2 regions of the Solibacillus sp. FSL W7-1436 genome follow, and region 2 is predicted to be linked to the other one. Evidence: riboswitches for the same ligand, from Rfam matches in the RefSeq annotation. Region 2 holds a riboswitch; the other holds the start of a gene.
The links. Region 2 has a riboswitch for glycine ahead of gcvT (glycine cleavage system aminomethyltransferase GcvT). Riboswitches for the same ligand answer to the same signal wherever they lie in the genome.

Region 1: it holds a riboswitch for glycine, as region 2 does, so the genes downstream of both, MKX73_RS14820 (amino acid permease) here and gcvT (glycine cleavage system aminomethyltransferase GcvT) in region 2, are expected to answer to the same signal.

What each region holds. Positions count from the first base shown of each region.
Region 1 covers NZ_JBBOWV010000001.1:3,009,949-3,017,663, reverse strand. The annotation lists gene MKX73_RS14835 (GNAT family N-acetyltransferase) at 310-858, opposite strand; gene MKX73_RS14830 (sugar-phosphatase) at 1,073-2,344, shown strand; gene MKX73_RS14825 (MFS transporter) at 2,356-3,564, shown strand; gene MKX73_RS14820 (amino acid permease) at 4,161-5,498, opposite strand; glycine riboswitch at 5,748-5,827, opposite strand; gene MKX73_RS14815 (dehydrogenase) at 6,108-6,686, opposite strand; gene aspA (aspartate ammonia-lyase) at 6,899-7,715, shown strand, end outside.
Region 2 covers NZ_JBBOWV010000001.1:3,736,506-3,744,220, reverse strand. The annotation lists gene comGA (competence type IV pilus ATPase ComGA) at 168-1,184, shown strand; gene comGB (competence type IV pilus assembly protein ComGB) at 1,165-2,238, shown strand; gene comGC (competence type IV pilus major pilin ComGC) at 2,254-2,568, shown strand; gene MKX73_RS19905 (prepilin-type N-terminal cleavage/methylation domain-containing protein) at 2,571-3,122, shown strand; gene MKX73_RS18560 (type II secretion system protein) at 3,031-3,324, shown strand; gene comGF (competence type IV pilus minor pilin ComGF) at 3,321-3,776, shown strand; gene MKX73_RS18550 (shikimate kinase) at 4,086-4,598, shown strand; glycine riboswitch at 4,725-4,817, shown strand; glycine riboswitch at 4,821-4,929, shown strand; gene gcvT (glycine cleavage system aminomethyltransferase GcvT) at 5,093-6,202, shown strand; gene gcvPA (aminomethyl-transferring glycine dehydrogenase subunit GcvPA) at 6,329-7,675, shown strand; gene gcvPB (aminomethyl-transferring glycine dehydrogenase subunit GcvPB) at 7,668-7,715, shown strand, end outside.

The sequences.
Region 1 (7,715 bases), 730 kb from region 2:
CCCGGGTAAGCACAACCGCCTTCCTCTCATGTAACTGCCAGATTTACTGTATGGGATTTGGGCAGTATTGGACTTCGCTTTGTTTAGCAAGCTCATCCGTCCCAAGTCAGCCTTTTATCTGATTTCTGTTCGTCAGTTCGAGAGTTTGCGTCCGACTTCCTTCAGATTCCACGTCACCATGGACACCCTTGTCTTTCGCTAACAGTTCCTACTGCCAAGCCTGTAGTGGACTTTCACCACCAAGCTGTTGTGCATGCCGGGCACACTAAAAAAACCTCATCAGGTACTCTGATGAGGCGAAACCAGTTATTAATATTCTCCAACCCATTCGTCTTTTAAAAGACCATAGACCGCATGATCCACATAGTGGTCGTACAGCCATTCCGCCTGACGGATTGTTCCTTCGTGCATAAAACCAAGGCGCTCCGCAATATGACGACTTTTCGTATTGTTCACAGCAGCATGAATTTCGACTTTCCCCAGCTTATATTCGTTGAAGGCGATATCAATGATGCCTTTCACAGCGCGTGTCATGATGCCTTCTCCTTGATATTCTTCATCTAAAAAATAGCCGATCTCGCATTTTTTCAGAGACCAGTTAATCGTGTTAATCGATACTTTCCCGACAAATTGCCCTTTATAAAAAATCGCTGTATCCAGACCTTCACGCTTCGCAAATTTCCCTAAATTCATCGCGGCAAAATCGCGTGTATCCTCAACAGTTTTTGTATTGTCAACCCAACCAAGCCATTCACGTAAATAATCGCGTGAACGGTCAATGAAAGCAAAGATTTCTTCTGCATCATTTTGTGTAATTAATTTTAATTGTATTTCATTATCCACTTCATAAAAGAACATTACTATCTCTCCAATCTAAGCTTCCATTTATAACGATAAACCTTTTTTTATTTTCTTATCATATAGAGCTATTCTGAAATATGCAATTAAAATATGTAAACCTTTAATAATTTGTGTAAGTTTACCAGTTTCGTAACGGTAATTATGCATTTTTAAAAGAAAATTCGCAATATTCCCTGTTAGCATTTTGGTAAACTAACTATGAGGTGTTTATATGGAAAACAATGAACTAGCTTGGGGAAAGCTCTTAAAATATTATCGTCAAAAAAAGAAGCAAAAACAGGATGACGTTGCTTTTGGTATCTGTACTTCTTCGTATTTAAGCCGGATTGAAAATGGAATCGTTGTCGCAGAACATTCAATGTATAAGCAACTGTTTGAAAACTTGGGCATCGACTTCAATATGCTCGAACAACAACTGAAAAGCCAAACCACTTTTTTGGAACAGCTTTACGAAAAATTATTGTCGAATACCGATTTTACTGCAGATGAAATCGAACAATTAACCGCTATGCAAAACGATGAGCAGCCATTTGAACAGCAGCTGATGGCAAAGCTTGTATATGCTCGCTTCCTTTATTCGTTAAAAGAAGATGAGCAGGCGAGAACCATACTGAATGAAATCGAACCTTTTGTCAGCTGGAAAAAGGACCGGATCACTCAACTATTTGTAGCGATTACCGCTTTCGGTCATCTTTCTTTCCAGGAATTTGAGCAGTTATCCATTAAAGAAGAGAACAATCAATTGGCGCAGTTTCTATCAAATGCCCACCCATTTGAACTGGCCAACTACCATTATCATATCGCTTTTGCGAATCATCGAAGCTACAAGTTACAAAAAGCGCTTGAACATATTGAACTGGCGCAGCAGTTTTTCACCCACCAGTATAAACCGCTGTTTCAGTTGAAGCTTTACTCCATGAAGGGTGTGATTTTCAATGATTCACACAGGTACCAGGAAGCGCTAAAGGAGTTTGAGGCAGGGCTTAATTTGCTTGCGAATGTCCATTCAATCCAAACTCCGATGCAATGGAGTTCACTGCATAACAATATCGCGTATTGTTACGAATGCCAGGAAAACTTTACAGAAGCGTCCAAACATTATGAAACGGCAAATAACTACGATGAAGACCTGCATTCAGCAATCAACTGGATGCGCACATGTTTTGCAAAGAAGGATTTCAAACAGTTGGATGTACTGTTGAAGCGCTATGAGGAATATCAATTTACTGTACCCCATCATATTTATCAGCGCAGACTACTGGAGTATGCGGTTGAAAATGAACTTACGATCCGCGGATTGAAATTGCTGGAAGATGAAGCTTTTCCACATTTCAGCGAACAGCAGTATTATTCACTGATTCTGTTCTATGCTCCATTATGGGCACAGTTTTATGAACAGCTTCATGCCTATAAACAGGCGAGCCACTGCTTCAGGCAGGCACTATTTGCAAGTGAAAAAATAAGGCAGCGAATGAGCAGCTAGGGGATGATGATTTGGAGTTAAAAAAAGAGTATTTTTATTTGTGGTTCGGATTTGGCGCTTCCAAACTGGGCAGTTGGATTTATTTGATCGCGCTCAATCTTTTGGTCTGGCATCTGTCCGAGTCACCGGCAGCTGTTGCGGGCATCTATATTATCGGTCCGATCGCCCGTATTTTGTGCAGTTTTTTTGCAGGCTCCATCGTAGATAGAACGAATAAAAGGATTATTTTGATTGTTTGTGATGCTTTCCGCGCCGGGATCGTCTGTTTGATGCCGCTGCTTACGGAAATTTGGCTCATTTACTGTTTGATCTTTTTGGCCAATATCGCGGTCTGTTTTGCAAATCCGAGCAGCACATTTATGATAACAAAAATCGTACTGCCAAATGATCGTCTGCGTTTTAATGCGATCAACAGCATGCTCGGTTCAGGGAGCTTTATGATTGGCCCGGCTTTGAGCGGTGCCATTATCGCCATGAGCAGTACCGCTACGGCGATGTGGGTGAATGGGTTTATGCTGTTGTTCAGCGCATTTATGATGTATTTACTGCCAAATCAGGAGATCAAGTCGTCCACCCAATCAACTGTACTCACACTGGCTGTTATCCGAAATGATTTTAGGACTGTGTGGAAGTTTATCTCGCAACGGAAATCGCTGCTGAAATTTTTCGTTTTGTATTCAACAGCACTGATGATTTGCTTTTCACTCGATTCACAGGAAATGTCATTTTTAAAAGACTTTCATGAAGTGACAGATTCGGTATACGGCATCATTGTAGGGATTACAGGAATCGGGGCCATTGTCGGCGGCTATTTGGCTGCCCGCTTCGTAAAGAAGCTGTCACTCGTTACATACATCGGCCTCGGCTTTACATGTACATTACTTTCCTACTTTATATTTTACTTTTCGTCTAATCTAATGATAGCGGTCGCTGCGTTTATATTGCTCGGACTGTTTATGGCTTTCAGCAATGCGGGCTACGCGACATTTTACCAGCAGACTGTCCCGACTGAATTGATGGGGCGGTTCGGCAGTTCACTTGGACTGATCGAAAGTGTGATGCAGATTTCTTTAACATTAATCATCGGATTTTTGGCGGAAATCTACACGATTCAGCTCACAACAAGCATCTTCGCTTTAATCGGAGTTGTCATCGCATGTATCGTCTATTTCCATCTGTTAAACAACAAAACTTTATTTACAAAGGAGGAGCTCACTTGATTACGTACGAAGCCATTTGCTACTGGCTGTAAAAAAACGTTCTTATTATTCGGCAAGATTGCACCGGGTTGAACTTTTGTGCAGCGGGGAGGGGCCGCCGGATTTTCTAATATATCCACAGAAGTTCTAATATAATTTTATTTGTTCTAATATATTGCCGATCTTCTAATATAAGTGCGGTTTGTTCTAATATGTTTACCGGATGTTCGAATAAAGTATGTACTTCTTCTAATATCCTGCCTCGATTTTCTAATAACCCGCTCAAATGTTCTAATAAAATCCAGACACGGCCCCTTCTCATCTATTTTACTGGCAATAAAGATTCTCCAGCACCTCAAATTTACGGATTTTCTAATATCTACCCCAGTTCTTCTAATATCACTTAAATTTCTTCTAATAAACCAATCTATTGTTCTAATAAAATCCCCGCACACTTCCTTCCAGCCCTTTTCACCCGGAATAGAAGCTCTCCCCCGCCTCAAATTCAAGGTTTTACTAATATCACGCCCGTGCTCCCCGGAATGGAAATCAATTTTATTTAATGAAAAAAGCATTTTCCTAAGAAAATGCTTTTTTGGTGAATATGCCGTCTATATTTATTTTTTCCGTACTTTATATAGAACAAACAGCACTATAAACCATAACGGTGTTAACAGCAGTGAAGTTCTCGTAGACTCGGAAATTGCCATCACAACTAGTAAAAACAAGAAGAATGCCAAAATTACATAGTTGATGAATGGTGTTAAAGGTGCTTTGAAAATTGAAGTTTTATGTAAATCCGGATGACGCTTTTTATAAATAATATGCGAAATCAGAATAATGCTCCAAACCCAAATAAAACAAATCGCACTAATTGTTGTCACGATACTGAATGCATCGTCCGGCATGAAATAACTCAGCAATGCACCAATCGATACTACGACAGCAGAAAATAACAGACCATTTTGCGGCACCGCATTTTTATTTAATTTACCGTAAGCTTTCGGGCCCTGTTTATTATTACTTAAACTGAACAGCATGCGGCTTGTTGAGAACATTCCGCTATTTCCTGCAGAAGCAGCTGATGTCAGCACAACGAAGTTAATTAAACCTGCTGCAATCGGAATCCCTACCAATGCGAATACCTGAACAAATGGTGAGCTTGCTGCGCTTAATGTATCCCAAGGGTTGATTGTTAAAATGACGAATAATGCTCCTACATAAAACAGCAGTATACGAACCGGAATTTTATTGATGGCAGATGGGATATTTTTTTGCGGGTTTGCCGTTTCAGCAGCAGCTACCCCTACTAATTCAACTCCGACGAATGCAAAGACAACCATTTGGAAAGCCATTAAAAAGCCAAATGCACCGTTCGGGAATAATCCCCCATGCTCCCATAAATTCGATACAGCAACCTTGCCTGTATCTGTTTCAAAACCGATGATCAGCAACACGATACCAATTGCGATCAGCGCAACAATTGTGATGATTTTAATTAACGCAAACCAGAATTCCAGCTCTCCGAACAGTTTGACCGTCAGTAAATTCAAAATAAGTAAAACTACTAAACATGCGATAGCCGGTACCCATTGCGGGATATCGAACCAGTACTGTGTGTACATACCGACAGCGATAATATCTGCCATTGCCGTCATAATCCAACAGAACCAGTATGTCCAGCCGGTAATATAGCCTGCCCAATCCCCCAAGTATTCAGTGGCGAACTCGGTAAATGATGCATAGCCGCCTTTTGATAAAAGCAATTCGCCAAGTGCACGCATGACGAAAAATAGTGCGGTTCCAACGATTAAGTATGCAAAGATAATAGAAGGTCCTGCAAGTGAGATCGCTTTACCTGACCCTAAAAACAACCCCGTTCCGATTGTTCCTCCAATCGCTATTAACTGAACGTGCCGATTTTTCAGGTCGCGCTTTAATTCTTGTTGTTCCAAAACGATTCCTCCAAAGGATAAGTATTTTGTCTGTTTACACAGCGCAAAATAATAAGTACATCATCGCGGTCCATCAAGTAAATTTTTCTGGAATAAAAACAGGGACTGATAATATGCCAGTCCCTGTGTGTAAGAATAATCGATTTCACCTCTGTAAAATCGCGTCATGATTTTAAAAAATCTGTGACATCTATCGAGTACCTTTCAAACAATGGATTTCTACATCCATTACTAAAGTAAAGTGACTCTCATTACTCTTCTGTCCTTTTGCCTGAGATTGTGAACCCTTCGGCGACGCGGATTTTCGCGCTCTCTCCAGAAACTGCTCCCGCCAGTAGTTTTATCCACGACGATCAACGCTTGATATGTATGCAATTAGTTGCCTATAGGTCCCTGGCATCTTCCAGTTCCCTATAGTTCGCGTTCAATACTATTATTGTACGATAATTCATACTACCAATTTTTTGCCCGTCTTACAATGGACAACCGGAGCCGTTTATGATGAAAAAAAGCAATTTAATCTTATTCCCAACATAATGTTTTCTTCTTGCAGAAAATTCATGACCAAAAAAATATTACACCGAAAATTCGATATTTTCAGTGTAATATTCATATAGAGGAATTGGTAGCCCCTCGTATTACTGTATTCATTAACTGCAGTTTTTCCTGAACTGTTGAATCTTCTTCATATATTGTTCGATTGATATCGATCAGCTTACCCTTTGTTGTACCGGTTTTTTTCATTTTGACAACGTACGTATTGTCCAGAGCAATTTCTGTGCACTCGATGTCTTCCTCGCTGCGAAGATCTTCCGGATAGTTTAACGCAATGACTAAAGTATCCCCGTCTTTTTCGATTTTTTCAATTTCTCTTCCACAGCCGTCCGAATACCCTGTAACAAACAGTACTTCCTCTGTTTCAAAATCGACAGGTGGAACCGATTCAAAACCAAAAATATCGGCCCAAGTCGTATACAGCTTTTCATCCTGCACGATTGATATACTCGTACCAACCTCAGGAGGTATCGAATCTAAATGAAACAGTAATTCATAGTCCACTTTATTTTCGTCATTTTCCTCTTTTACCGGTTCAGTTGAATCGGAGGATGTTTCATTTTCTTTCGTACTACATGCCGCAAGAAGCAAGATCATACCCAAGACCAACATGTAACTTAACCATTTCTTCATTGTCATTCACCCCATTTCTTTCCTAATTAGTCGTTTAAAAAATCAAAAAGTTACGAAATTCCCTCATTATATTTGTTAATATTGGTTAATTTAAACTTACATGAGAACGTTGAATAAACTAATAATTCAGCAAGTAAGCTTTTATCATAATATGGCGTATAATGTAGTTGTTTATGCAACTATTACACCATTCTCTTGGAGGGTTTGTACAAATGAGTACACGTATTGAAAAAGACTTTTTAGGCACTTTAGAAATTCCAAAGGACGTTTATTATGGCGTTCAAACAACTCGTGCATTAGAAAATTTCCCGATTACTAAAATGACAATGCACCCTGAATTAATTCGTGCATTTGCTATCGTGAAGAAAAGTTCGGCACTTGCAAATGCTGCTATCGGCAAATTGGATCCAGTAATTGCTAATGCAATTGCCCAGGCATCAGATGATATTATTTCAGGACGATTACACGACCAGTTCGTTGTAGATCCAATTCAGGGCGGAGCAGGCACTTCAATGAATATGAATGCCAATGAAGTAATTGCAAACCGTGCACTGGAAATTTTAGGGGAAGAAAAAGGTACTTATTCAATCATTAGTCCTAACAGCCATGTCAATATGGCGCAATCAACAAATGATGCATTCCCGTCTGCAATCCACATCGCTACAGTTTCTACGTTAAATAATTTAATTTTGGCGATGGAAATGATGCGCGATAGCTTTATCAGAAAATCAGTAGAATTCGATTCAATCGTTAAAATGGGTCGTACGCATTTACAGGATGCCGTACCTGTTCGTTTAGGCCAGGAATTCGGTGCATACGCTGCCGTTGTTTCCCGTGATATTGCCCGAATCAAAAAAGCGCAGCAAACAATGCTGCAAATCAATATCGGAGCAACTGCAATCGGGACAGGCCTGAATGCGGACCCTGAATATATGAAATTGGCAGTAGATAACATCGCGACTTACAGTGGATTCCCGTTCATAAAAGTAGACAATTTAATCGATGGTACACAAAACACCGATACGTATG
Region 2 (7,715 bases):
ACGGTAAAAATTATAAATGCTAACTTTACTATTATTCTACATGAAATATTAGCAAATTTGTTAATATTGAAAGAAAATTCCTATTAAAAAGAAATTTTCCCTATTTTTATATAAATTGCAGGACAAACGATTTATAATGGAGTCACAACAAATGAATTGGTAAAGAGGTGATTTCCATTAAACAGTTATCGATCATTGAACAAAAATGTTTGGAACTTTTATCCAAGGCGGCCGAGCTAAACGTAACAGATATTCATTTACTCCCAAGAGAGAGTTGCTATGATCTGTTAATGAGGAAATACGGCCGTTTTGAAAAGGAGGACGAACTCCCTACAGAGCTCGCTACCCGTATGATTTCCTATTTTAAATTTCTTTCTTCTCTTGATATTAGTGAAAAGCGAAAGCCTCAAAGCGGTTCCTTCCAAAAATATATCGACCAGTCGATGTACGCCTTCCGTATTTCTACATTACCTTCCAGCTTCTTCAAAGAAAGTTTAGCAGTTCGAATATTACGTCAAAACTATACCGTCCCGTTACAGTCATTATGTCACTTCCGGGGAAGTGTTGAACAGTTGCACAGGTTGGCCAGGCTGGAGAGCGGGTTAATTATAATCAGCGGTGCGACCGGAACAGGCAAAACGACGACATTATATTCATTGCTGCAATATTGTTCGCAGCATTTATCCCGACACGTCATTTCTTTGGAGGATCCGGTTGAAAGCAGGCAGGAACAGCTATTGCAAATTCAAGTGAATGAGCGAGCCGGAATGACGTATTCTGCAGGATTAAAGGCAATACTAAGGCACTCTCCGGAAGTGATTATGCTCGGGGAGATTCGTGACAGGGAAACGGCGAAAGTCGCGATAGAAGCAGCGTTTTCCGGACACCTCGTTATTTCGACGATCCATGCAAAGGATACCGTAAACTGTATTTACCGTCTTCATGATTTATCGGTTTCATTTGAGGAAATGCGGCAGATGCTAAGAGGTGTTGTTTCACAGCGTCTCATTGAAACAGAGGACAGCGGCTATAAGGCTATTTTTGAATTTTTAACCGATGATCAATTGCAGCTTGCCTTTGAGTCGATCATCCAAGAACAAACATTTTCATTACCGTATGATCAAACATTGGCAGGTCAAATCGAAAAACTGCAAGGTGACTATTATGAATATACCGCTCCTTAAAAATGCCGCATCCATTACTTTGTTTAAAAAACCTGTCATAAAATCCTCAGAGCTCCCAACGTTACTCCAACGAATCGCCACTCTGTTAAATGAAGGCTATACATTTGCCCACAGTATCGAAATGCTGTTGCCTTATCATGTAAAACAATATGAGCCGGTCCAACAGGAAATTTCAAATATATTGCGCGGGGGTGGCAGTGCAACACAAGTATTTCAGCTGCTTTGTCTGGATAAACAGTATTTGGTGTCAATTGAGTTGGCAGAAGTGACGGGCAAGCTGAGCGAAGCGATTGGTCTTGTCGCAAAGCAGCTCGTTTTTCAACAGCAGGCGAAAACGAAACTATTAAAAGTGATGTCCTATCCGCTCATTTTATTTACATTTTTAATCCTGCTTTTTTTAGCCTTTCGCACGTATTTTCTTCCTAATATGTCTTCTGTTATTACATCCCGCGTCCATAGTGAATCGTCAGTGAGCATTCAGTGGTCGACGTTTTTCCTTCATATGCCGGACTACATTGTTGCAATCGGCATTGCTTTCGGCATTATTCTCTCCATAGTTGTTTACCAGATCCGTAAGAAGCGAATTGAACTGCAGCTTCATCTCCTATTTAAAATCCCGTTCGTCGGACTTTTTTGGCGTCTTTTTCTGACAAGACAGTTTGCACGTCATTTAGGGAATCTGCTATTGGCAGGTTTCTCACTTCAAAAGGCATTCGATCATTTAAAAACCCAACAGCATCAAAAACAGATCGCCTATATTGCCGGTACACTTCAAGAACGGATTCTTCTTGGTGATTCACTGGAGCGGGCAGTGGAAATCGTCGGCCACTTCTATCCGAAGTTTGAGCATTTTATTGCACACGGTGAAGCGAGCGGTTTGCTGGGAAGGGAGCTGATTTTATATTGTGAACTTTTGGATGAAAAACTGCAGAAACTTATTGAACGAATCCTGGCAATTATTCAGCCGCTGCTTTTTGTTGTTATCGCCGTTTGCGTCATTGCTGCCTATTTAAGTATTTTAATCCCGATGTATGATGTCATTGATTTTATATAAGAAGGGGTGGAAAAGATGAAAAATGAAAAAGGATTTACATTAGTTGAAATGCTTGTTGTCTTATTAATTATTTCCATTTTGATTTTAGTTACAATTCCAAACGTATCTAAGCACTTTGAAACGATCGACAAAAAAGGGTGCGAGGCATATATAATGATGCTTCAAGGACAAGTTGAAGCGTATAAGCTGAACCATAATGAATATCCGGCTTCGGTCTCGGATTTAATTGCAGAGGATTATATTGTCGAAGATGATTTAAGATGTCCGGATAATACGGAAATTAAGATAGTGGAAGGCGAAGTCATTGGACCGGGGAATAGCGGAACATAACGATGAATGGGAAAGTTAAATCACTGTTAAAAGATGAAAAGGGTTTTACATTGATGGAAATGCTCATTGTTCTCTTTATTTTTTTAGTCGTCAATTCAGCGATTCTCTATTTTTCACAAAATCCGTTAATGGAGTATACAGAAAAACAGGTGATAAATCAAAATGAGATGTTAATACGCATGACACAATTATTATCCATTGAGAAGGGTACGCCCTATACCGTCGAGATTATTAATTGTCAGCGGATTCAAGTAAGGGAGCGCAATAACTCCGGGATTGTATACGATCAGCGTATAGCGCGGCCAATCGCTATGTATTTATCCACTCCGAATAACCGGCTGGTATTCAATACGAAAGGAAATGTCCAGGCATTTGGACAACTAACTTATCATTTTGAAAATGAAATCCATCAATACTCCGTCAATATCGGCAAAGCCAGAATTTTGGAAAGGGAGGTTTTTCATGAGCCAGGAAGGCCTAACTCTTGTAGAAACACTGTTGGCAGTCGTCATTTTATTCTTCCTTACATCGACAATCATTCCGCTCACATTTAACATGAAACAGCAAATTGCCATACAAAAAGTGCAAGCCCATGCAGCAGAAGCAGCTTTTATAGGCGCGATGAAATATAAAAGGTATGGACAAACAGCAGGAGTTCAGTACATTGACGGTGTTCAGTTTCAATGGAATTACGAAGATAACCAAGTATGTGTTCAGTATGACAACAAGGATAAGAATGAGGAACTGTGTGTATGAAAAGGAGGCAAACATTAAATGAGAGGGGCTTTACATTACTGGAAAGCTTGTTTCAGTTAACTGTGTTCGTACTTTTTAGCGTGATCAGCCTGCTTATCCTTTTATGGGTTCGGGATCTTCAACAGCTTGAAATGATGAAGGACGAGGTGAACTGGGAATTGTTCGTTTATGATCTCCATCAGTACAATATGAATTCCGCATCTGGTAAGGTTCTCGGTTCTAATATGCTGCAACTGGAAATATTAAATGATCCCGAGGAGCGATTGTTTGTCTTTGATAAATCGGAAGAGCATTTGCGCAAAAGGTCGAACAAAGGGGGAAATGAAATTATACTGCCTTTTGTGGAGAACTGGGAGTTGGCAATTACCGAAAATGAAGTGAATATGAAGGTAGTGATGAAAAATGGAACGAAGCGAGAAAGGGACCTCGTATTACCATTACCTCCAAAATGAGAAAGGTGCATTATTTTTACTCGCTGTATTTTTATTGTTCATAGTTTCCGGAGCGGCTGTTTTCTATACAAATGCATATTTTGCGCAAATAAAAGTATATAATTCATTGGAATCTATTTACGTTCGTGCTACGATAAATATACTAAATTTACCTTAAAGTTCGACTTCTTTTTGCAAAGTCGAAAAAATGTCGCATTATGCGATTTTGCTTCAACTATAATAATTCTATTTAAGAAGCAAATTAGAAACGAAACAATAGGTGAAGGCGTAATTGATTAAGTAGTCCGTAATTAGAAGAAGGTGAACAGCATGCGTAAAATTTATTTAGTTGGATTTATGGGGTGCGGAAAAAGTGCGATAGGCAGACGTTTAAGTTTTTTCTTGAAAATGCCATATTACGATATGGATCATGAAATTGTACGGCAACAGGGTATGACTATCCCTGAAATTTTCGAGAAATACGGCGAAGCACATTTCCGGAAAATCGAGACGGAATTTTTAAAGAATTTTCGTGATGAAGCATGCATTATCGCAACAGGCGGTGGGGTAGCCGTGAATGAAGAAAACAGGAAAATTATGCGCCGTACAGGGCTTGTATTTTTTCTTGATGCAAAATTTGAAGATATTTATATGCGTATTCGGAATGATAAAAACCGTCCCATTGTTCAATCGTCATCGGAGCAAGAATTGGAAAACCTGTATCACCAACGCAGAAAGAGTTATCGATTAGCTGGCCATATACAAGTGCTGACAGCCGGGAGAACTTTAAGACAGATTGTCGAGTATATTGGGTTTCAAGTGAAAAGACTTAAAGGCGAATAATAAATCGATAATGTTGTTTAATGTTCGTATTTTGAATAAAATTAAAAAAAGATTGCGTTTGCATTACATTCAATGTTAGGATATTGCTAAGAAGAGCAATAACATGAAGTAAATAAGCTAACGCGGATGATGGTACGGGGAGAGAACGTGATGTCACGTCGCCGAAGGAGCAAATAGCGATGCTATGAATCTCTCAGGCAAAAAGACTCGTACTGGACGCAACTCTGGAGAGTGCTGTAATAGCTATTGTTGCGAACAGCCACCAAAGGGGAAAGCCTGAATTGTGATAGTGGATCAAATTCAGGTGTAACTTTCAGGTGCAAGGACAGAGAATCTCGGTAAAGGGGATTCGTCTGTCTTTTTTTTGTGGAGAAATCGGCTTTTAATATTCTGATGATTCTAACTAAAAAGATAGATTTACACTTTGACAGGTGTAATGTTGTTTCCCCTTTGCAAGATGAAATGAACATACATAACTAAAGGAGGAAATGAACATGACAAATGATTTAAAACTAAAGCGCACACCACTTTTTGATGAATATGCAAAGTATGGCGGGAAAACAGTTGATTTTGGCGGCTGGGAGTTACCTGTACAATTTTCTTCAATCAAAGATGAACATGATGCGGTACGTAACCGTGCAGGACTTTTTGATGTATCCCATATGGGTGAGATTATCGTAGAAGGTCCGGATGCGCTTGTTTATTTACAAAAGGTCCTATCCAACGATATTTCCAAAATTGCAGTCGGCGGCGCACAATACAGTGCATTATGTTATGAAGATGGCGGTGTTGTTGACGATTTACTTACATACCGTTTGGAAGATAACCGTTATCTGCTATGTGTAAATGCAGCGAACATTGAAAAGGACTTTGAATGGTTACAGGAGCATGTCGAAGGGGAAGTCAAAGTGACAAATGTGTCAGATGACTATGCTCAAATCGCCTTGCAAGGACCGTTATCACAGGAAGTTCTGCAAACATTAACTGAAACAGACTTATCGGCAATCAAATATTTTAAATTCCAGGACAATGTGGATGTAGGCGGTCATTCAGTTCTTGTTTCTCGCTCTGGGTATACAGGGGAGGACGGATTTGAAATTTACGGTGCACCAGCAGCGATTGTTGATCTTTGGAACAAAATTTTAGAAACAGGAAAAGACAAAGGTGTAGTAGCTGCCGGTTTAGGAGCACGTGACACACTTCGCTTTGAAGCTTGCTTACCATTATATGGCCAAGAGATTTCAAAAGATATTTCACCACTGGAAGCGGGCATTGGCTTCGCAGTGAAATTGGCGAAAGATCCGCAATTTATCGGTCAGCAAGCTTTAATCGATCAAAAAGAAAATGGTCTGACACGTAAATCGGTAGGCATTGAAATGATTGATAAAGGTATTCCTCGCCATGGCTATAAAGTGTTTAAAGATGGCGAAGAGATCGGCTTTGTAACAACAGGAACACAGTCACCGATGACAAAACGCAATATCGGTTTAGCTTTAATTGACGCAAAATTCACTGAAATTGGAACTGAACTCGAAATCGAAGTACGAAAAAATAGAGCAAAAGCTGTTGTAGTAGAAACGCCATTTTACAAGCGTGCAAAATAAGGTGACGCTTCAGTCGGAGGGGGTCTTCATCCCCCGGACTGACAGTTAAACCTGTCTGCTGCCTTTAGAAGAAGATAAATTCCTACCCGTAATTGCGGGATAAAACTTTTGAAAAGAGGGTTAACAATGAAACATCGTTATTTACCAATGACGGAACAAGATAAACAAGAAATGTTAGACCGTATCGGGGTTGCGACAATTGATGAGCTTTTCGAGGATATTCCTGAGAAAGTTCGCTTCCAAGGAAGCTACAATATTAAACCTGCGAAGTCAGAAGCCGCTTTAATGAAGGAACTGGCACAACTTGCATCAAAAAATAAAGATACAGCAAGCAATGTATCGTTTTTAGGTGCTGGTGTCTACAATCACTATAAACCGGTAATTGTCGATCACGTGATTTCACGTTCGGAGTTCTATACAGCATACACACCATACCAGCCGGAAATTTCTCAAGGCGAACTTCAAGCAATTTTTGAGTTCCAGACGATGATCACGGAACTGACAGGCATGGATATTGCAAACTCTTCTATGTATGATGGCGGTACGGCTTTGGCAGAAGCAGGTATGCTTGCTGCAGGTCATACACGTCGCGGCAAGTTACTTGTTTCAGGAGCGGTACATCCGGAATATCAAGATGTTGTGAAAATGTATGCGACAGGACAATCAATTGAAGTCGTTACAATCCCTGCAAAAGACGGTGTGACAGACATCGAAGCGTTAAAAGGCCTGATCGATGACCAGACAGCCGGTGTTATCGTTCAATATCCGAACTTCTTCGGTCAAGTTGAAAACCTGCAGCCGCTTGCTGACATTGCACATGAGGCAAAAGGATTGTTTATCGTATCTGCAAACCCGTTAGCACTTGGTGTATTGACACCTCCAGGAAAATTAGGCGCGGATATTACAGTCGGGGATGCACAGGTGTTCGGAATTGCCGAAGCCTTCGGTGGTCCACACTGTGGCTATTTCGCGGTAACGAACAAGTTAATGCGTAAAGTACCGGGCCGTCTTGTTGGGGAAACAGTTGACCAGGATGGACGTCGTGGATATGTGTTAACATTACAAGCTCGTGAGCAGCACATCCGTCGTGACAAAGCGACATCTAATATTTGTTCAAACCAGGCATTACTGGCACTTGCTTCATCAGTAGCAATGACAGCCCTTGGAAAACAAGGTATGCAGGAAATGGCGAAACAAAATATCGTGAAGACACGCTTTGCTAAAAATGCATTTGAAGCAGCTGGTTTCGAAGTGGTTTATCAAGGTGCACACTTTAACGAAATCGTAGTAAATACAAAACATAATGTGACAGAGCTAAACAAAGCATTAATCGAAAAAGGCATTATCGGCGGCTTTGACTTAGGTCGTGTTTATCCGGAATTAGAAAATCATGCACTTATTGCTGTTACGGAAATCCGTACAAAAGAAGAAATCGAGCAATTAGTTGCAGAAATGGGGGCTTACAATGCATAACGAAAACCAATCACTCATTTTCGAAATTACAAAACCAGGT